DNA from 2 places in the Streptomyces sp. NPDC086147 genome. Region 2 is predicted to be linked to the other one. Evidence: riboswitches for the same ligand, from Rfam matches in the RefSeq annotation. Region 2 holds a riboswitch; the other holds the start of a gene.
What was found. A riboswitch is a leader RNA that binds a small molecule or an ion and turns the genes downstream of it on or off. The one in region 2 is predicted to bind cobalamin.
Positions count from the first base shown of each region.

Region 1: it holds a riboswitch for cobalamin, as region 2 does, so the genes downstream of both, AB0398_RS20055 (cobalamin biosynthesis protein) here and AB0398_RS13090 (energy-coupling factor transporter transmembrane component T) in region 2, are expected to answer to the same signal.

Region 1 covers NZ_JBFBJO010000008.1:265,447-276,010, reverse strand. Annotated here, with positions in the region: gene AB0398_RS20090 (ABC-F family ATP-binding cassette domain-containing protein) at 1-795, opposite strand, end outside; gene AB0398_RS20085 (neutral zinc metallopeptidase) at 1,110-2,000, shown strand; gene AB0398_RS20080 (VOC family protein) at 2,070-2,471, shown strand; gene AB0398_RS20075 (hypothetical protein) at 2,536-3,855, opposite strand; gene AB0398_RS20070 (hypothetical protein) at 4,151-5,278, opposite strand; gene AB0398_RS20065 (inorganic phosphate transporter) at 5,660-6,937, shown strand; gene AB0398_RS20060 (hypothetical protein) at 6,950-7,171, shown strand; cobalamin riboswitch at 7,283-7,425, shown strand; gene AB0398_RS20055 (cobalamin biosynthesis protein) at 7,457-8,428, shown strand; gene AB0398_RS20050 (cobyric acid synthase) at 8,425-9,981, shown strand; gene AB0398_RS20045 (putative cobaltochelatase) at 10,055-10,564, shown strand, end outside.
Region 2 covers NZ_JBFBJO010000004.1:532,701-543,264, reverse strand. Annotated here, with positions in the region: partial or broken gene AB0398_RS13095 (ATP-binding cassette domain-containing protein) at 1-1,038, opposite strand, end outside; partial or broken gene AB0398_RS13090 (energy-coupling factor transporter transmembrane component T) at 1,035-1,997, opposite strand; cobalamin riboswitch at 1,981-2,117, opposite strand; gene AB0398_RS13085 (MBL fold metallo-hydrolase) at 2,228-2,821, opposite strand; gene AB0398_RS13080 (helix-turn-helix domain-containing protein) at 2,904-3,860, shown strand; gene AB0398_RS13075 (NAD-dependent succinate-semialdehyde dehydrogenase) at 4,048-5,463, shown strand; gene AB0398_RS13070 (GAF domain-containing SpoIIE family protein phosphatase) at 5,636-7,477, shown strand; gene AB0398_RS13065 (response regulator) at 7,474-7,935, shown strand; gene AB0398_RS13060 (ATP-binding protein) at 7,896-10,226, opposite strand; gene AB0398_RS13055 (YegS/Rv2252/BmrU family lipid kinase) at 10,308-10,564, opposite strand, start outside.

The DNA of each region.
Region 1 (10,564 bases), on a different contig from region 2:
CTTCTCGGCGTTCTGGCGCTCGCGCTTGCGGCGCTTCTCGTCGGCCTCGCGCTGCTGCTGGTAGAGCTTCCAGCCCATGTTGTAGACGTCGATCACGGAGCGGTTGGCGTCCAGGTAGAAGACCTTGTTGACCACGGTCTCGACCAGGTCGACGTCGTGGGAGATGACGATGAAGCCGCCGCGGTAGGTCTTCAGGTAGTCGCGCAGCCAGATGATCGAGTCGGCGTCGAGGTGGTTGGTGGGCTCGTCGAGGAGGAGCGTGTCGGCGTCCGAGAAGAGGATCCGGGCGAGCTCGACGCGGCGGCGCTGACCGCCGGAGAGGGTGTGCAGCGGCTGGCCCATGACCCGGTCGGGCAGGCCGAGGGCGGCGGCGATGGTGGAGGCCTCGGCCTCGGCCGCGTAACCGCCCTTGGTGAGGAACTCGGTCTCCTGGCGCTCGTACTGGCGCAGGGCCTTGTCGCGGGTGGCGCCGCTGCCCGTGGCGATGCGCTCCTCGTTCATCCGCATCTTCTTGAGGAGGGTGTCCAGGCCCCGGGCGGAGAGGATGCGGTCGCGGGCCAGGACGTCGAGGTCGCCGGTGCGCGGGTCCTGCGGGAGGTAGCCGACCTCGCCGGAGCGGGCGATGGTGCCGCCGGCGGGCTGGCCCTCGCCGGCCAGGCACTTGGTGAGCGTGGTCTTGCCCGCTCCGTTGCGGCCGACCAGGCCGATGCGGTCGCCCTTGGCGACGCGGAAGGAAGCGGACTCGATGAGGACGCGGGCGCCGGCGCGCAGCTCGATGCCGGAAGCGGTGATCACGGACAGACTCCAGGGCGGTGGGGATACGGCGGAAGGACGGGGTGGAGGGCTTCGACGCCGCTAATGCACGGGGAGAATGGCCATACGGCCAGTCTAACGGGCCCCTGCAAATGCTTTTCGGCCGTACGGGGCGCGGAGCGCCTCCGTCCGGGCCTCCCCTCCGCCCGCCGCTCCCGGCGGACCGCATCCGTCCGGGCCTCCCCCACCCGCCGCTCCCACCGGCGCTTCGCAAAAGAAGCGCCGGGTACACGGGCGTCCGATACTCGGCGCAGGGCGGCGGTCACTGCCCGGCGGACAGCGGAGGGTGGTGGACCGTGCAGTTCGACGACGACGCCGATCTGGACACCTCGGAGGTCAATGACTCCCGGGGCAGCCGGATCCCGGGCGGCGGGGCGACCATCGGCGGCGGGATCATCGGTCTCGTCGCGCTGGTCCTGGGGCTGTTCTTCGGCGTGGGCCCCGACCAGCTGGGGCTCTCGGACGGCGGCGACCAGCCGGCCGCGACCTCGTCCTCGGCGACCCAGGTGGACCAGGTCTGCAGGAAGGGCTCGGACGCCAACACGCGCGACGACTGCCGGATCGTCGCCGTCGTCAACAGCGTGCAGGACTACTGGCGGAGCGAGTACGGGCGCCGGGGCGGGACCTACAGCACCGCCCCCACCGAGCTCTTCACCCAGCGGGTCGGGACCGCGTGCGGCACGGCGACCTCGGCGGTGGGGCCGTTCTACTGCCCCGGCGACCGGCAGGTCTACCTGGACCTGGACTTCTTCGAGGAGCTGCGCACCAAGTTCGGGGCGAGCGGCGGACCCTTCGCCCAGGCGTACGTGGTGGCGCACGAGTACGGCCACCACGTGCAGAACCTGATGGGGACCCTGGGCCGCGCCCAGGACGGACGGACCGGCGCGGACTCCAACGCGGTGCGGGTCGAGCTCCAGGCCGACTGCTACGCGGGCGTGTGGGCGCGGCACGCGACGACCACGCCCGACGAGAAGACCGGCCGGCTGCTGCTGACGAAGCTCACCGACCAGGACATCCGGGACGGCCTGGACGCGGCGGCCGCGGTGGGCGACGACCGGATCCAGGAGAGGTTCCAGGGCCGGGTGACGCCGGAGAGCTGGACCCACGGCTCGGCGGCGCAGCGGCAGCAGTGGTTCTACCGGGGGTACGAGACGGGCGACATGGCCCGGTGCGACACCTTCCGCTGAGTTGTCGGTGGCGGCTGTGAGAATGAGACCTGGATCACACGCGACCGAATTCGAGAGGACGTGGTCGGGATGACCGGGGCACCCCACATCTGTCCGACGCTGCTGTACGAGGACGCGAAGGCGGCGATCGAGCTCCTCACGGAGGGCTTCGGCTTCACCGCGACCGGTGTGTACGAGGGCGAGGACGGGCGCGTCGTGCACGCCGAGCTGTCCTTCGGGAACGGCGTCGTGATGCTGGGCAGCAAGGGCACCGGGAGCGCGTTCGACAGGGCGATGGCGGGCGCCGGTCCCGCGGGCGTCTTCGTGCACGTGGACGACGTGGACGAGCACCACGCGCGCGCGGTCGCCCACGGGGCGGAGGTCCTGACGCCGCCCGCGGACCAGGAGTACGGCGCCCGGGACTACATGGCCCGGGACGCCGAGGGCAACATCTGGAGCTTCGGGACGTACGCCCCCGGCTCGGCGGAGTAGCCGGGCGCCGGGGGCGCCCGTCCCGGGCACCGGTCGGAGGCCCCCGGCGCCCCGGCGCCGTGGGTCACGCGCCCCCGGTGTGCACCTGGAACGCGGCCCTGCGGACCGCCTTGGCCAGGGCCGGGTCCGGGTGGGCGGCGGCGAGGGCGACCAGGACCTGGACGGTACGGGGGTGGCCGACGGCCCTGATCTCGTCGAGCAGCGCGGGGACGGTGCCCTGCACGGCGGAGTCGAGGTGGCGGACGAGCAGCGCGCTCTCGCCGTGGTCGGCGACGGCCGCGGCGGTGTCCACCCAGAGCCAGGTGGCCTCCTCCCGGGTCAGCACCTCCTGGGCGTCGTCCGGGTCGGCGCCCTCGTACTCCGCGAGCCAGAGCAGCGCGTACGGGCGGAGCGAGGGCTCGGCGACGGTGGCCCGGACCTCGGCCTCGGCGGGGGCGCCGACGACCCGGAGCGCCTCGAAGGCGAGGCCGCGCAGCAGGGCGTCCTCGCCGCGGGCGACGGCGAGGAGTTCGGCCACGGCGCTGGAGAGGGTGCGGGCCGCGAGCCAGGCGCGGTACTCGTCGCGGGCCGGGCCGGGGGTGAGCCGGGCGCAGCCGCGGAGCATGTCCCCGGCGGACTGCTCGATGTTGCCGGCGGGGCTCTGCGCGGCGACGCAGATCTGCTCCAGCTTGACCCACACGGCCCAGTTGCCGAGCGGGGTCAGGGTGGCGTGGCGCTCGCCGGCGCCGAGGTCCAGGGTGAGCGCGCCGACGGCGGCCAGGCCCTCCAGGGCCCAGTCGAGGAGGGCGGGCAGCCCGTCGGCGCCGTCCTCGGCGGGCGCCTCGGGGGCCTGTTCGGGCGCGGGGACCTCGCAGCGCTCCCCGCGGAGCTCCTCGACCCGCTGGCCGAGGAGGTCGAGGAGGGCCGGGACGAGGACCGGGCCCTGGGAGAGCTGGAGCAGCGAGAGCACCTGCGGGAGGGCCTCGACGACCTCGGCGACGGCGCTCGGGGCGACGCCCTCGGGGGCCGGGTGCACCAGGGACCAGGCGTCGAAGAGGGCGACCCAGCCGCGCAGCACGGCGGAGTCGTCGCGGTCCCAGGCGTGCAGCCGCCAGCCGGGGCGGGCGGTGTCGCCGTGGAGCTCGACGAGTCCGGCGAGCCGGGCGCGGTCCCAGCCGGCCCGGACCTGGCCGGGCGTCAGGTCGAGCGCGGCGGCGGCCCGTTCCTGCGGGGGGACGGCGCCGGGGCCGGTGCGGGGGGCCGTCCGGGCGCCGCCCTCGACGGCGGCCCAGCGGGCGATCCGTACGGCGTCGGCGAGGACGTGCCGGGCCTGGCGGGCGAGTTCCGCGCGGGGCGGAGTGCCCTCGGGCGGCCGCGGCGCCGGCCGGGTGCGCCGGGTCGTCACGGCCCGGCGGGCGGTGGCCAGCGACCGCGGGCGGACGAGTCGGAGTCTGGAGTTGCGCGCCAATGGTTCATCGGGCTTTCGAGACGTCACGGGAGCAGTCTTCCCGCTGACGGCCCGAAAGCCCAATCGGAACCGGCCGCGCCGTCGGAACGGAGTCCGCGGAGGGTCCGCGAAGGGCCCGCGAAGACCGTACGGAGGCCTCGCGGAGGGTTCGGAAAGACCGGGCGAAGGTCCTCCGGTCGGGCACTCCCGGGCGGTGTGGAGAAGGTGCCGGGGAAGCCTCGGAGCAGGGGGCTCAGAGCAAGGGGACGAGGAAGCGGCGCAGGGACTCCTCGTAGCGGACCGGGTCCGGGTTCCACATCGCCGCGTGCGGGGCGTCGCGGACGGTCTTGAGGCTGATCAGGTCGGGGCGGCGGGCGGCGAGTTCGACGGAGGGCTCCCAGGGGGCGATCGCGTCCTCGGGGCCGTGGAAGAGCAGGACCGGGGCGCGCAGGGCGCCGGGGGCCGAGGCGAGCTGGAGGAGGTCGCCGTGCGGGCCGGTCCTGCCCCGGGCCGCGCGGACGGCGAGCGGCATCAGGAATCCGGGAACGTGCCGGGCCGACGCCAGGTTGCGGAGGGTGACCTCCCAGTCCAGGACCGGGGAGTCGAGGACGAGGCCGGCGATCCGGTCGCGCACCCCCGACGCGGCGGCGGCGCGCAGGGCCATCGACGCCCCGGGCCCCCAGCCGTGCAGGACGACCTTCCGGGCGCCGCGGCGGACGGCGTAGCGGAGGGCGGCGTCGACGTCGCGCCACTCGGAGTCGCCGAGGTGGGCGAGGCCGTCCGGGGAGGGCGGCGCGCCCTCGTCGCCCCGGTAGGCGGGGACGAGGACCGGGATCCGGTGCCGGTGGTAGAAGGGGACGACGTTGAGCGGGTGCTCGCGGGTGGTGCCGAGGCCGTGCAGGGCGATCACCCAGGTGGTGCGCGGCGCGGGCACGAGCCAGGCGGGCAGGGGGCCGAGTTCGCCCGGGATCTCCACGTCCTCGTGGTCGAGCCCGAGGGCGCTCGTGGGCGTGCCCCGGTGGAGCGCGGGGGTGAGCCGGACGCGGGCGCCGGGCCCGGGGGCACCGAGCTCGACCCGCTCCAGGCGCCGGACGGCGGTGTCGGCGGTGTGCGGGGCCCGGTCGAGGACGGGGCCGAGGACGGCGTGCAGTCCGTGGCCCTCCATGCCGTACGTGCCGGGGCGCAGCGAGGCGAGGCTGCGGGTGAGGGTGATCCGGTCGGGGCCCGCGGCGTGCACGGTCAGTCTCGGATCGCCGGGCAGGGGGCGGACGGACGACGCCCTGAGGGCGAGGTCGCTGGCGTACCGGCCGGCCGCGACCGCGGCCGCGCCGGCACCGAGCAGGGTGGTGACGGCCGCTGCCGTCGCTGTAGCCGGGCGCACACCCCCAGTGTCCGCAGGACGGGACCGGGGTGCCACCGGAAGGTGCGGAGGGGTGCGTTCCGGCGCCCGGGGCGCACCCCGGGAGAGTGACGCGGCTCTCCTCGGCGGTGTCCCCCGGTCGGGTGGTCCGGTCCGGGGAGCGGAACGGGACGGCGGGGGAGGAACCGGGGCGGGCCGCCGAGGCCTTGCGCGGGCCCGGATTACCCGGGGTCGCAGGGTGACCGCATCGTGGACGGCGTCGCTCGCGGACCGCTCCGGAGGGCCGAGCGGAATCTCTTGACACCGGTTGGGGACACCACGCCGCCCGACCCAGTTCATCTTCCGTTCACCCAGGTTGCTTACGTTCGACCAGCCACTGACGTCGAACGATTGCCTGGGTAAATGGAACACATCACGCTGCTGCTCGCCATTGTGGTCGTGACAGCTCTCGTGTTCGATTTCACGAACGGTTTCCACGACACCGCCAACGCGATGGCCACGACCATCTCGACCGGTGCGCTCAAGCCCAAGACGGCGGTGGCCATGTCCGCCGTGCTCAACCTCGTCGGCGCGTTCCTGTCCGTGGAGGTCGCCAAGACGATCTCCGGCGGGATCATCAACGAAGAGGGCATCCGCACAGAGGTGATCTTCGCCGCGCTGGTCGGCGCCATCCTGTGGAACCTGCTGACGTGGCTGCTCGGACTCCCGTCCAGCTCCTCCCACGCGCTCTTCGGCGGCCTCATCGGCGCCGCGGTCATGTCGGCCGGCTGGTCGGCCGTGAACGGCCCCACCATCGTCACCAAGGTCCTCATCCCGGCCGTCGCCGCGCCGCTCGTCGCGGGTCTCGCCGCGATGTTCGCGACCAGGCTGACGTACCGGATCAAGGCGAACCCCGAGGCGAAGGCCACGGCCAAGGGCTACCGGGCCGGCCAGATCGCCTCCGCCGGTCTCGTCTCGCTCGCCCACGGCACCAACGACGCCCAGAAGACGATGGGCATCATCACCCTCGCCCTGGTCACCCAGGGCGTCGTCGCCCCCGGCTCGAACCCGCCCCTCTGGGTCGTCGTCTCCGCCGGTGTCGCCATCGCGCTCGGCACCTACCTCGGCGGCTGGCGCATCATCCGCACCATGGGCAAGGGCCTCACCGACCTCCAGCCGCAGCAGGGCTTCGCCGCCCAGACCAGCGCCGCGACGGTCATCCTGGCCTCCTCGCACCTCGGCTTCTCCCTCTCCACCACCCAGTCCTGCTCGGGTGCCGTGATGGGCGCCGGCCTCGGCCGCAAGGGCGGTGTCGTCCGCTGGTCGACCGCGACCCGGATGTTCGTCGCCTGGGGCCTGACCCTGCCCGCCGCGGGCCTGGTCGGCGCCGGCGCCGAGTTCCTCACCAAGCAGGGCCCCTGGGGCATCGCCGCCGTCGCGGTCCTGCTCGTGACCGGCTCGGCCGTCATCTGGGCGCTCTCCCGCCGCAAGCCGGTCGACCACCACAACGTCACGGCCGACGACCTCGACGCCTCCGACGCCGAGCCCGCGGGCGTGGTGACCACCGCCATCGCGGCCGTCACCCCGCCGCCGCCGGCCGGCTCCGTGGCCGCCGTCACCGACGAGAACCTCAAGGCGACCATCCTCGCCCCGGCCCCCACCGACCCGACCGCTCCCCCGGCCCCGGCCGCGAAGGTCTAAGGAAAGAACCACATGAAGATCGACTGGGCAGCCCTCGGCTCCGTCTTCGGCGTCAGCCTCGTGGCGACCGTCGCCCTGGTGGGCCTCTTCACCCTCGGCATCGTCGGCCTCACCAAGCAGGAGGAGGCCGTGGCCCGGGGAGGCTCCGCCGCCCTGGCCCGCACCGGCGCCTACGCCTGCTTCGGGCTGTGCCTGGCGGCCGTGGCGTACGGCATCTACCTGATCGTCGTCTGACGGTCCCCGCTCCACCGGCCGGGCGGTCCGCACCTTCGGGTGCGGACCGCCCGGCTCTTTTCTGTGGTGCTCCGCACAGTGCGCCGCCGCAGGTCAAGGCTGGGTTGACGCTTGTTCTCGGGGCGTGGTGGACTGCCGAGGCCATTACGGCGGCAGCAGAGGAAGCCCGGTGCGAATCCGGCGCGGTCCCGCCACTGTGACCGGATCCGAGGGTCCGGGAGTCAGGAACTCTCGCCGCCGGTCACGTCGATCCAGGGCGCGGACCCTGAGTGAGGACACAGCGCCATGCCCGGCCGTCCCAGAGCCACCGGTGTCTTCGCGTACGGAGCGGCCGCGGGCCTCGCCGTCGACCTGCTCCTCGGCGACCCCCGCCGGGGCCACCCCGTCGCCGCGTTCGGCCGGGCCGCCGCCGCCGTCGAGCGGCGCCTCCACCACGACCACCGCGGCTGGGGCGCCCTGCACACCGCCGTCTGCGCCGGTTCCACCGCCGCCCTCGGCGCCCTCGCCGCCCGGACCGTGCGGGACCGGCCGGCCGCCGCCGTCGCGCTGACCGCCGCCTCCGTGTGGGCCGTCGTCGGCGGGACGACCCTGGGCCGGGAGGCCCGCGCGATCGGCGGGGCACTGGCCGCCGGGGACCTGGAGGTGGCCCGCGAGCGGCTGCCCCACCTGTGCGGGCGCGACCCGCAGTCCCTGGACGGTCCCGCGATGGCCCGCGCGGTCGTCGAGTCGGTCGCCGAGAACACCTCGGACGCCGTGGTCGGCGCCCTGTTCTGGGGCGCGGTCGCGGGCGTGCCCGGGCTCGTCGGCTTCCGGGCCGTCAACACCCTGGACGCGATGGTCGGCCACAGGTCCCCCCGGTACCGCCGCTTCGGCTGGGCCTCGGCCCGCCTCGACGACCTGGCCGGCTGGCCGGGCGCGCGCCTGACGGCCGCGCTCGCCACCGTCGCCGGCGGGAACCCGCGCGGGGCCGTGCGGGCCTGGCGGGCGGACGCGTCGAAGCACCCGAGCCCCAACGCGGGCCCGGTCGAGGCCTCCTTCGCGGGCGCGTTGGGCGTACGGCTCGGGGGCACCCTCTCGTACGGCGGGCGCGTCGAGCACCGGCCGGTCCTGAACGGGGAGGGGCGGGCCGTCGAGGTGGCGGACATCGAACGGGCGGTGGCGCTCTCGCGCCGGGTGACCGCGCTGACCCTGGCCGCCTGCGCGGGCGGCCGTCTGATCGCCGGCGCGGTGAAGCGCGGGAAGCGGAGGAGCGCATGAGGGGCGGGAGGGGCGGGGGGCTGCTGGTCGCCGGGACCACGTCCGACGCGGGCAAGAGCGTCGTGACGGCCGGGATCTGCCGGTGGCTGGTCCGCAGAGGTCTGAAGGTGGCGCCGTTCAAGGGGCAGAACATGTCCCTCAACTCCTTCGTCACGCGCGAGGGCGCCGAGATAGGCCGGGCCCAGGCCATGCAGGCGCAGGCCGCCCGGGTCGAGCCGACCGCGCTGATGAACCCGGTGCTGCTCAAGCCGGGCAGCGACCGCTCCAGCCAGGTCGTCCTGATGGGCAAGCCGGTGGGCGAGCTGAGCGCCCGGGGGTTCTTCGGGGGGTCCGGGGGGTCGTCCCCCGGGAAGGCACTGCACGGGGGGCGGCAGAAGGAGCTGTTCGAGCCGGTCATGGCGTGCCTGGAGGAGCTGCGGAGCACGTACGACGCGGTGATCTGCGAGGGCGCGGGCAGCCCGGCCGAGATCAACCTGCGGCGCACCGACATCGTGAACATGGGCGTGGCGCGGGCCGCGAAGCTGCCCGTGGTGGTGGTCGGGGACATCGACCGGGGCGGGGTCTTCGCCCAGTTCTTCGGCACGACGGCGCTGCTGTCGCCCGAGGACCAGTCGCTCGTCGCCGGGTACCTGGTGAACAAGTTCCGGGGCGACGTGAGCCTGCTCGAACCCGGGCTCGACATGCTGTACGGCCTGACCGGGCGCCGGACCTTCGGCGTCCTGCCGTACGCGCACGGGCTCGGCATCGACGAGGAGGACGGCCTGCGGGTCTCCCTGCGGGGCACCGTCCGGGAGTCGGTGGTGGCGCCGCCGGTCGGCGCGGACGTGCTGCGGGTCGCCGTCTGCGCCGTCCCCCTGATGTCCAACTTCACGGACGTGGACGCGCTGGCGGCCGAGCCGGGCGTGGTCGTCCGGTTCGTGGACCGGCCCGAGGAACTGGTCGACGCGGACCTGGTGGTCGTACCGGGCACGCGCGGCACCGTGAAGGCGCTCGCCTGGCTGCGGGAGCGCGGCCTGGCGGACGCCCTGGCCCGGCGCGCGGCCGAGGGCCGCCCGGTGCTCGGCGTCTGCGGCGGCTTCCAGGCCCTGGGCGAACGGATCGAGGACGAGGTCGAGTCGAAGGCCGGGGTGGTCGACGGGCTCGGTCTCCTTCCCGTACGGGTGCGGTTCGGGGTCGAGAAGACCCTGGCCCGGCCGGTCGGCGAGGCGCTCGGCGAGCGGGTCGAGGGGTACGAGATCCACCACGGCGTCGCGGACGTACGCGGGGGAGAGCCGTTCCTGGACGGGTGCCGGGTCGGCTCCGTGTGGGGCACCCACTGGCACGGCTCCCTGGAGAGCGACGGCTTCCGGCGGGCGTTCCTGCGGGAGGTCGCGGCGGCGGCCGGGCGCCGGTTCGTCCCGGCCCCGGACACGTCGTTCGGCACTCTGCGCGAGGAGCAGCTCGACCGGCTCGGCGACCTGATCGAGGAGCACGCGGACACGGACGCGCTGCTGCGGCTGATCGAGGAGGGCGCCCCTGCGGGGCTGCCGTTCGTGCCGCCGGGGGCGCCGTGAGGACCGGGACGCCCGCCGTCGACGGCCGCGCGCCGTCATTCGAACATCAACGATCCGAAGGAGAGACCACCCGATGAGCACCCGGTATCCGTTCACCGCCGTCGTCGGCATGGACGACCTGCGGCTCGCGCTGCTCCTGAACGCCGTCAGCCCGGCCGTGGGCGGCGTGCTCGTCCGGGGTGAGAAGGGCACCGCGAAGTCCACCGCCGTGCGGGCGCTCGCCGAGCTGCTGCCGGCCGTGCCGGTGGTCGCGGGCTGCCGGTTCGGCTGCGACCCGGCCTCGCCCGATCCGGGCTGCCCGGACGGGCCGCACGAGGCGGGTCCGGGGGTCGCGCGGCCCGCGCGGATGGTCGAACTCCCCGTCGGCGCCTCCGAGGACCGTCTCGTCGGCTCGCTCGACATCGAGAAGGCGCTCGCGGAGGGCGTGAAGGCGTTCGAGCCGGGGCTGCTCGCCGACGCGCACCGGGGCATCCTGTACGTCGACGAGGTCAACCTCCTGAGCGACCATCTGATCGACCACCTCCTCGACGCCGCCGCCATGGGCTTCTCGCACGTGGAGCGCGAGGGCGTCTCCGTGCGGCAC
Region 2 (10,564 bases):
CGGAGACGGAGCCGGCCTTGCGGGGCCCGGAGCCCTGGAGGGCCCAGAGCAGGGAGGACTTCCCGGAGCCGTTGCGGCCCATCAGGGCCGTGATCTCGCCGCCGCGCAGGTCGAGGTCGACCTCGCGGACCGCCGGCACGCCCTGGTACGTCACGGTGACGCCGCGGGCGGTGAGGAGGGTGGGGCGGTCGGTGTCGGGGGCGGGCCGCGCGGGCGGAGGGGTGACGCCGCTCAGCCGGGTGTGCAGGGGGGCCGCGGCCCGCCGGGCGTCGCGGATGGAGAGCGGGAGCGGGGACCAGCCGGCGGCGCGGCCGAGTTCGACGACGGGTGGGGCGATGGACGTCGTGCGGAAGACCTCGGCGGGCGGCCCGGAGACCACCCGTCCGTCGCCGGGCAGGTGGAGGACCCGGTCGGCGTACTGCACCACCCGCTCCAGGCGGTGTTCGGCGAGGAGCACGGTGACGCCGAGGTCGTGGACGAGCCGGGTGACGGCGGCGAGCACCTCCTCGGCGGCGGTCGGGTCGAGCGCGGAGGTCGGCTCGTCGAGGACGGGGATCCGGGGGTGGGCGGTGAGGACGGAGCCGATGGCGACGCGCTGCTGCTGCCCGCCGGAGAGCTCGTGCAGGGCGCGGTGGCGCAGGTCGGCCAGGCCGAGCAGGTCGAGGGTCTCCTCCACTCGCTTGCGCATGGTCGCCGGGGGACCGCCAGCTGTTCCATGGTGTAGGCGAGTTCCTCCTCGACGGTGTCGGTGACGAAGCCGTCGAGGGGGTCCTGCCCGACGACGCCCACGACGTCGGCGAGTTCGCGGGGCGGGTGCTCGGCGGTGTCCCGGCCGTCGACCGTCACCCGGCCGTACAGGGTGCCGCCGGTGAAGTGCGGGACGAGGCCGTTGACCGCGCCGAGGAGGGTCGACTTGCCGACGCCGGTGTGGCCGACGACGAGGCAGAGTTCGCCCTCCTCCACGGTCAGGTCGACGTCCCGCAGGACGGGTTCGGCCATGTCCTCGTACCGGACCGTGACCTGGTCGAAGGTGATCACTCGGTTTCCTTGGTGCGCTGTGCCGGGACGGCCGGGCGGACGGGCTGGCTCGGGGGCGGGGACAGGAATCCCGCGGTTCCCGCCAGGAGGATCGCGGCGGCCGGCACCAGGGGCAGGGTGGGCCAGCTCAGCGGGTAGATGGAGGGGTTGAGTTCGGCGGCGTCGAAGCCGGCGTTGCTGAAGAGGAGGACGGCCGAGAGGACCCCGCAGCCGGCGACGGCCCACTCGGCGGCCTTCCAGGGGTCGGGCCGGTAGGTGGTGCGGGTGACGCGGCGCCCGCCGAGGCGGAGTCCGGCCACGCACAGCAGGCCGCCGGCCGCGAGCGCCGGGAAGCCGAGGAGGGTGGGGGCGGTGGCGTCGAGGAGTCCGTACGCCCCGGCGCACAGGCCGCACATGCCGAGCAGCATGAGGGCGCCGGTCGTGCGCCGGGAGCGGCGGGTGGCCGTTCCGGCGCGCCCGTAGCCGCGGGAGTCCATGGCGGCCGCGAGGCGCAGGGAGCGTTCGAGGGCGTCCTCCAGGACGGGGACGACGATGCCGCGCAGGGCGCGCAGGCCCTTGGAGCGTCCGGCGCGCAGCCGCCGCGCCCGGTGCACGCGCTGGACGCTCTGGACCAGTTGGGGCGCGACGCTGATGGAGACGGTGACGGCCACGCCGAGTTCGTAGAGGGCGCCCGGCAGCACGCGCAGGGCCCGTTTGGGGTTGGCGAGGGTGTTGGCGGCGCCGATGCAGCAGAGCATGCAGGCCAGCCGCAGTCCGTCGGTGGCGGCCGAGAGCAGCGCCTCCAGGGAGACCGGGCCGCCGATCTGGATGCCCGCGTACCAGTCGGGCGTGGGGATGTGCGGCAGGGAGAAGAGGAAGTGGTCGCGGGGCGTGATGCCGGTGGCGAAGATCGCCCGGAAGGTCACCCGGATCGCCACGACGGTGAGGGCGAGGTAGAGGTAGTACGTGAAGCCGCGCGCCGGGTGGTCCGACTCGGGGCGCGGAAGCGCCCCACACGGTTGCAGGTCAGCGCCGGACTCCTACCGGCTTCCCAGGTCGCGCGACCATTCAGTTGTCCGCCTGGCCGAGCCGGGCAGACGAACAGTACGGTCGCATCACCGCTGTGGCCAGGGGCAGTTGGCGGCCCGGGACCGGTCCGGCCCCGGGGCTCTCCCTCGGCCGGGTCCTCGCGCGCCCGTACGGACGGTCCTCAGCGCGGCGTGTTCTCGTCGCCCTCGAACGGGGCTCCGTGGCCGGGCACGATCAGGTCCGCGGCGGCCAGCACCCGGAGCCGGGAGGTGCGCAGCAGTTTGCGGTCGGGGGCCACCGGATCGTCCGCCGGGCCCTCCGCGTGCCACCACAGGTCTCCGGCGAAGGCGACCACGCCCGACTCCGTGCCGGCGAGCAGGGTGATGTCCTCGGCGCTGTGGCCCGGGGTGCGTATCAGCCGCAGCGACGGGGTGAGTTCGTAGCCCTCCGCGTCCCGGTTCTTCCACTGGTGGCCGCGGTACTCCACCTTGTGGTCGTGCACCCGGGCCTGGCCGAAGAGGCCCACGTTCATGGTGTTGTCCGGGTGGTGGTGGCTGAGCACCACGTCGGTGATGTCGTCGGGGCCGAGCCCCAGCTCCGCGAGCGGGGCGAGGATCCGGTCGGGGCTCGCCACCATGCCCGGGTCGAAGATCACGTGCCGGCCGGCGTCGGAGACGTAGGAGACGGTGGCGGCGACTCCGGGGCCGGTGGAGCCGACGTATCCGGTGGTCAGGACGGTGTATACGGCGCTACGGCCGAGCGGTGCGTCTGTCATGCCCTCAATGTTCGTGGAGGGGAAGGCCGTTCACGAGTGGCACGTCTGCCGTTGATCGCAGGATTCGTGCCACACTGCGCGCATGCCTCCCTTCACGACCGTCGCCGCGTACGCCCCGCCCGGTGTCGGCATGCTCGCCGTCGGCATCGTCGCCGAGGTCTTCGGCCCGCACGGCGAGGGGCTGCCCGGCTTCGACTTCGCCCTGTGCGCCGACCGGCCCGGACCGGTCCCCACCGACGTCGGGGTGCCGCTCGACGTCGCGCACGGCCTGGACCGGCTCGCCTCGGCCGACCTGGTGATCGCCCTGCCGTGGGCCGGTTTCCGCACGCCGCCCGCTCCCCCGGTGCTCGACGCGCTGAAGGCCGCGCACGGGCGCGGCGCGCTGGTCGCGGCCCACTGCGTCGGGACCTTCGCGCTCGCCGCCGCCGGACTGCTCGACGGCCGGCGGGCCACCACCCACTGGCGGTTCGCCGCGCTGCTCGCCCACCGCTACCCCGAGGTCGCCGTCGAGCCCGGCGCCCTCTACGTAGACGAGGGGAGCGTCGTCACCGGCGCGGGAGCCGCCGCGGGCTTCGACCTCTGTCTGCACCTGCTGCGGCGGGAGCACGGGGCCGCGAGGGCCAACGGCGTCGCGCGGGACGTGGTGCTGCCCTCCCACCGCGACGGCGGGCAGGCGCAGTACCTGGCCGCCCCCGTCCCCGAGGACTGCCGTGACGAGCGCCTCGCCGAGGTGCTCGCGTGGGCCCGCGAGAACCTCCACCGGCCGCTTCCCGTCGCGGAGCTGGCCGGGCGCGCCCTGATGAGCAAGCGCTCCTTCGCCCGCCGCTTCGCCGCCGCGACCGGCACCACCCCCCACGCCTGGGTGCGGAGCCTGCGGCTGAGCGGCGCCGAGGAGCTTCTGGAGACCACGGACCTGCCGGTCGAGGAGATCGCCCGCCGCGTCGGGTACGGGAGCGCGACCGTCCTGCGCGAGCAGTTCGTGCGCCGCCGGGGAGTGCCGCCCCGCGCCTACCGCCGCGCCTTCACGAACACGCCGTGACGGAGCGGGCCGGGAGAGCCACGACGTCCCTCCGTGATCACCTCCTCGGAAAACGGAGAGTCTTTAATCCGTTTTGCGTTGTTTTCCGGTCCCGCTTCCGGGTACCGGGGCGGAGGTGAAGGAACGTGGCGTTCCGCATGGACCGCCACATCCCCCGTACCCCGATACGTCCCGTACTGGAGCTTCCATGTCGGAGCAGCGCAAGAGCCCGTTCGCCACCGTCAGCCCGTACACCGGGGAGACCCTCGCGGAGTTTCCGGTGATCGAGGGCGAGGAGGTCGACTCCGTCCTCGAAACCGCGGGTCATGCCTTCGAGGCGTGGCGGAGGCGGCCGATCGGGGATCGCGCCGCGGTGATCGGACGCGCGGCCGGCCTGATGAGGGAGCGCAAGGAGCCGCTGGCCCGCCTCCTCACCGAGGAGATGGGCAAGCTGATCGCGGAGGCCCGCGGCGAGGTGGACCTCGCGGCCTCGATCCTGTCGTACTACGCCGAACACGGACCCGGCTTCGCGGCGAACGAGCCGCTGGAGGTCGAGGAGGGAGAGGCGTACCTCGTCGACGAGCCGCTGGGCGTCCTCCTCGGCGTGATGCCGTGGAACTTCCCGTACTACCAGGTGGTGCGCTTCGCCGGGCCGAACCTGGTCCTCGGCAACACCGTCCTGGTCAAGCACGCCGGGATCTGCCCGCAGTCGGCGCTGGCCCTGGAGAAGCTGTTCCACGACGCGGGGGCGCCCGAGGGCGTGTACACCAACCTGTTCGTGAGCCACGACGAGATCTCGCGCGTCATCGACGACCCGGTCGTACGGGGGGTGTCGCTGACCGGCAGCGAGCGCGCGGGGGCCCAGGTCGCCGAGCGGGCCGGTCGCAACATGAAGCCGAGCCTGCTGGAACTGGGCGGCAGCGACGCCTTCATCGTCCTGGACGGCGAGAACCTGGAACGGACGGTCGGCGCCGCGGTGGCCGGCCGGATGGCGAACACCGGGCAGAGCTGCGTGGCGTCGAAGCGGTTCATCGTCCTCGACGAGGTCTACGACGACTTCGTCGCGGGGATGCGCCGCGCGTTCGAGGCATTGGTGCCCGGCGACCCGGCGGACGGGGCGACCACCCTCGGCCCCCTCTCGTCGAAGCAGGCGGCCGCCGGCCTGGCCGAGCAGATCCGCGAGACGGTGGACCAGGGGGCCGAGCTCGTCACCGGCGGCCACCGGATCGACCGCCCGGGCGCCTTCGTCGAACCGACGATTCTCACCGGCGTCAAGCCGGGCATGCGCGCCTACGCGGAGGAGCTCTTCGGCCCCGCCGCCGTGATCCACCGGGTGGCCGACGAGGACGAGGCGATCGCCCTCGCCAACGACAGCCAGTACGGTCTCGGCGGCTCCGTCTTCTGCGCGGACACGGAGCGCGGCCGCCGGGTCGCCGAGCGGGTGGAGACCGGCATGGTCTGGGTCAACCACCCGACCTCCACCCGGCCCGACCTGCCCTTCGGCGGCATCAAGCGCTCCGGTTACGGACGCGAGCTGTCCGCGCTCGGCATGCGGGAGTTCGTCAACCGCAAGCTGGTGCGCGTCCTGCCCGCCGACGCGGAGCTGGGCGGCATCGCCGGCTGAGCCCCCGGGTCCGGCGGTCCGGGCCCCGGCCGTATCGCGGCCTCCGCGACCGGCGGGCCGACGGCGGCGACGTACGCTGGGACGTGCGGCCCGACCGGAGACTCCCGTCATCCGGCCCCGGGGCGCCGGAACGGGAGTTCCGGCCGGTACAGCCGACATGAGCGAGGAGAGCGTGAGGCGAGTCGAGGGCGCGACCGGTACGGACCCCGAGGCCTGGTCCGCCGGCCTGCACCGCATGTGGCTGGCCGCGCAGGACGCCCAGGACATCACGGACATGGCCCGGCACGTCTACTCCCTGATGCTGGCGGAGCGGGGCGTGGTCGCCGTCGCGGGGAGCCGCTGGGACGGCCGCAGCCTGCGGTACGTGCGGCGGCTGACGGCCGACGGCGCCGCCGCGGCAGCGACCACGACCCCTCTTCCCGGCAGCGTGCGGACCGTGCCCGCCCGGCTGCCCGCCAGGGGCGGGGAGGACGCCGGGAACCGCGCGCCGGTGCACCTGTACGAGCACGACCTGACCACGGACGACGAGGGTTTCGCGCCCGAGGCGGCCCTGCTGGCCGAGGCGGGGGCGCGCCGGGCCCTGGAGGCCCGCTTCTCGCTCGGGGGCGACGACTGGGCGGCCTTCTCGCTGGGGCTGGGCGGGAGAGAGGAGGCCGATCCCTTCCTGCCGACGCGGCTGCTCCAGCTCAGCGAGGTCCTGGTGGCCGGCAACCGGCGGGTCCTCGAACACAGGGCCGCGGAGCGCCGCCGGGTGGAGGAGGCATTCCTCGCCGAGGCGTCCCTGCAGATGGACGCCAGCCTCGACGCGCGGGAGACGCTGGAGCGCGTCGCCCGGCTCGCCGTCCCGGCGGTGGCGGAGGCCTGCGTGGTGCACCTGTGCCGGCCGGGCAACCTGCTGTCCCCGGTGGCCACCGTGCACGTGGCGGCGGCCGTGCAGCCCTGGCTGCGCGGCGTGGCCGCGGACGACCCGTGGCTGGACGGGGCCCTGCGGGCCGCGGCGGGCCTGCCGCACGGCACCCTGCTCACGGGCGAGGCCCTGGGGACGTCCGTGTTCGGACCGCACGGCGACGGGCCGGGCCGGGCCGTGCGGGCCGTGAGCATCAGTCCGCTGCGGGCCCGCGGGAAGCTGCTCGGCACGCTGACGTTCGTCTACCACCGTCCCGAGCGGGAGATCGTCGATCTGCGGGTGCTCGACGACCTGGCCGGCCGGGCGGCGCTGGCCATCGACACCACCACCGCCTACGAGCAGCGCCGCCGCAACACCGAGCAGCTCCAGCGGCACCTGCTGCCGGGCACCCTGCCCGACTGGCCCGGCGTCGGGCTGACCGCGGCCTACGAGGTGGCCGACGACTCCCTGGAGGTGGGCGGCGACTTCTACGACGCCGTGGTGCGCCGGGACGGCGCGCTGGCCCTCTTCGTCGGGGACGTGTGCGGCCGGGGCGCCGAGGCCGCGGCGCTGGCCGGCCTGGCCCGGCACACCCTGCGCGTCCTGCTGGAGGACAAGGCGCCGCCGGGCGAGGCGCTGAGCCGTCTCAACGGCGTGCTGACCGGCCAGCAGGCCGCCCGGTTCGTCACCGCGTTCGTCGGCGTGCTCACCCCGGACGGCGACGGGTACGCCGTCGAGGCGGCCTCGGCCGGGCATCCGCGTCCGCTGATCCGCCGCGCGGACGGGCGGGTCGAGGAGGTCCGGGCGTCCGGGATGCTGCTGGGGGTGGTGCCGGACGCCCTGTACGAGCCGGGCAGGACCGTGCTGGGGCCGGGCGACGCGCTGGTGATGTTCACCGACGGCCTGTCGGAGGCGCGCTCGGCGGACGGGACGATGTTCGAGGACGTACTGCCCGGGGCGGTCCGGGAGAGCTGTGGCGACGGGAGCGACGCCGCCGGGCTGATAGCCCGCGCGACCGCCTTCCGGGCCCTGGGCGACGACGACACCGCGGTGCTGGTCGCCCGGGTGGCGCGGGAACGGGTGGCGGAGCAACAGGTGGCGGAGGAACGAGTGGAGGACGCGCGATGAGCGGCGTGCCGGAGACGACGGACCAGCGGCGCACGGCCCCCGACCGGATCCTGGTCGTGGAGGACAGTCCGGAGGACGCCGAGGCGATCGGGCGCGCGCTGCGCCGCACCCATCCCGACCTGGTCCTGGAGTTCACCGACCGCGGGGAGGGCCTGGTGGAAGCGCTGCTCGCCCGCGAGGACCTTCCCGGGCTGATCCTGCTGGACCTCAACATGCCCGGCATCGGCGGGCACGCGGTGCTGGAGCGGATCCGCTCCCGGCCGGAGCTGGGCGCGGTGACGGTGGTGGTCTTCACCTCCTCCACCGCCCCCGCCGAGGTCGACGCCTGCTACGCGGCGGGGGCGGACAGCTACGTCTACAAGCCGGTCAACTTCGCGCTCTTCCAGACGGTCCTGAAGGGCGCCGTCGACTACTGGCGTCAGGCCGGGTCCGGCTCGGAGCTCCCGAGCGTGAAGTAGAACGCCGTCCCGCCGCCGGGGACGGCGTCCAGCCAGATGCGGCCCCCGTGCCGTTCGACGATCCGCTTGACCAGGGCGAGGCCGACTCCCGTCCCCCCGCCGTGCTCGGCCGGTCCGTGGAGGCGGCGGAACAGGTCGAAGACGTCGTCGCGCCGGTCCGCCGGGATGCCGATGCCGTTGTCCCTGACGACGACGACCTGCTCCGGTCCCGCGGGCGTCCCCGGGGCGTCCCCGGCGGGCGGGACCGGGTGGCGCTCCACGGTGACCTCGACCCGGCGCTCCCCGTCGGGCCGGGCGTACTTGGCCGCGTTGACCAGCAGGTTGACCAGGATCTCGTCCAGCCGGTCGGCGTCCGCCCGGACCCGGGGCAGCGTCCCGCGGACCACGGTCACCCGCTGCTCGGCCAGCCGGGGCCCGGCCACCTCCAGGGCCGCGTCCAGGGCGCTGCCGAGCTCCACCTCGCGCACCCGCAGCCCGGCGCGGCCGAGCCGGGCGTAGTGCAGCAGCGAGTTGAGCAGCTCGTCCATGCGTCCGGCGAGCCGCTGCATGGTCCGCAGCCGGTGCAGCGTGACCTCGTCGAGCCCGTCCCCGGCGTCCTCCATGGCGAACGTCGCCGCGTTGGAGATGCCGCGCAGCGGCTCCTTGAGGTCGTGGGCGGCGGCGTGGGCGAAGGAGTCGAGGTCGACGTTGCGCATCCGCAGCTCGTCGTTGATCGCGTCCAGGACCTCGGCGTGCCGCAGGACCAGACCCGTGAGGAGCCGCCACAGCTCCTTGGCCGCCACCCGGTCGCGGACGGTCCAGGGCAGGCTCCGGCCGCGCACGGTGGCCCGGAAGACGGCTCCCGAGCCGCGCGGCGTCAGGCGCTCGCCGCGCGGCCCGACCCGTACCGGCACCGAGGGGTCGGCCGCCCACTGCCGGGGCATCGGGCGCTCCGGGCGGCGCCAGGCGACGTACTCCCCCACCCCGGACAGCGGCACCATCAGCACTCCGGCCGGTCCTCCGTCCGCCGCCTCCGCGCCGCCGCCCGGTCCGTCCTCCTCGGCCAGCCGGTCGGTGCACCAGGGCACGCCCGGCGTCAGCGCCCGGGCCCGCTCCTCCAGCGCCCGGAGCAGGCCGGGCGCGAACGGCTCGCCCGCGCCCAGGGTGCGTTCGGCCCGCCGGAGCACCACCCCGTCCGCGTCGAGGAGCTCCATGAGCGGGCCGCCGCCGTCGCCGAGGCCCTCTTCGAGGCGTTCCCGTTCGAGCGCCTCGGCCACCGCCGCGGAGCGGGCGGTGGACTCCACGTGCGCGTCCGCGCGCTCGCGCTCCTCGATCGCGGACAGCTGGAGCGAGAACGCGGCGCCGAACATCTCGCACGCCGAGCGCACTTCCGGGGTGATCCGCGCGGGCTCCGCCCCGTGGCAGGCGATCAGCCCCCACAGGCGCCCCTCGCGCAGCACCGACACCGACATGGAGGAGCGCACGCCGATGTTGCGCAGGTACTCCAGGTGGAACCCGGAGACGGTGCGCAGCGCGGCCTGCGACAGGTCCAGGGGCTCGCCGGTGGCCTCCCGCACGGGCGGGTGCAGTCCGACGGCGACGTCGTCCACGTCCCCGATCACCCGGATCCAGTTCTCCCGGTACAGCCGCCGGGCCTGCGGCGGGATGTCGGTCGCCGGGAACCACAGTCCCAGCCACGGTTCCCAGCCCTCCCGGACGTCCTCGGCGACCACTTCGCCCGGACCGTCCTCGCCGTCGAAGCGGTAGGCGACCACCCGGTCGAAGCCGGTCAGCGCCCGTACCTCGCGCACCGCCACCCGGCAGCAGTCCTCAGTGTCCTCCGCCGACCGCAGCCGGGCCAGCGCCCGGCGCACCCCCTGGTAGAACCCGCGCGCCTCGGGGCCGTCGGCGCCGCGCGGCTCGAACTCCATGATCAGCAGCCCGTCCCGGCGGTGGGCGGACACGTCGAACCGGCGGCCCGGGGCCGTCACGTCGTCCGAGAGGGCGAGCGCGGCGGGCACCCCGCCCTCGTCGCCGGCCGCCTCCACCGCCTCCTCGAAGGCGGCGGCGGACACCAGGCGCGTCACCGGCCCGCCGACCAGGTCCACCGCCTCCACGCCGAGGAGGTCTCCCGTGTTGCGCGCGGCGACCTCGACCACGCCGGTCTCCGGGTCGACCGCCACCAGCGAGCCGCAGGACTGCACGCCGCCGAGCAGATGGATCGGTTCGCGTACGCACCGCGTGAGGTCGAAGCCCCCTTCCGCGGCCCCTTCGGCCTCCTGAGCCCGCCGCGACAGCCATCGCTGGTCCACTGGTTCACCGCTCTCCCGGGACCCGGCCGGAACCTCCGGCCCCGGACCCGGTCCCATCCTCCCCCGTTCGCCGCCGGCGGCTCACCTCGAAGGAGGCGCCAGGACGTGGAGCGCTCCCGGCCGCACCCGGGCCGTCACCGGCAGGGTCGCGTCGACCTCGCCGTCGGCACCGTACGGAAGCGCCCGGTCCGCCTCGATGCGTATCTCCCGGCCGCGCAGGATCTCCACCTGCGGACGCCGCACGTGCGCCCCGGTCTTCAGTTCGTTCATCGTCGCGAAGAAGTGGTGCTTGGGGGCGTCGCCGATGACGACGACGTCCAGGAGTCCGTCGTCGAGCC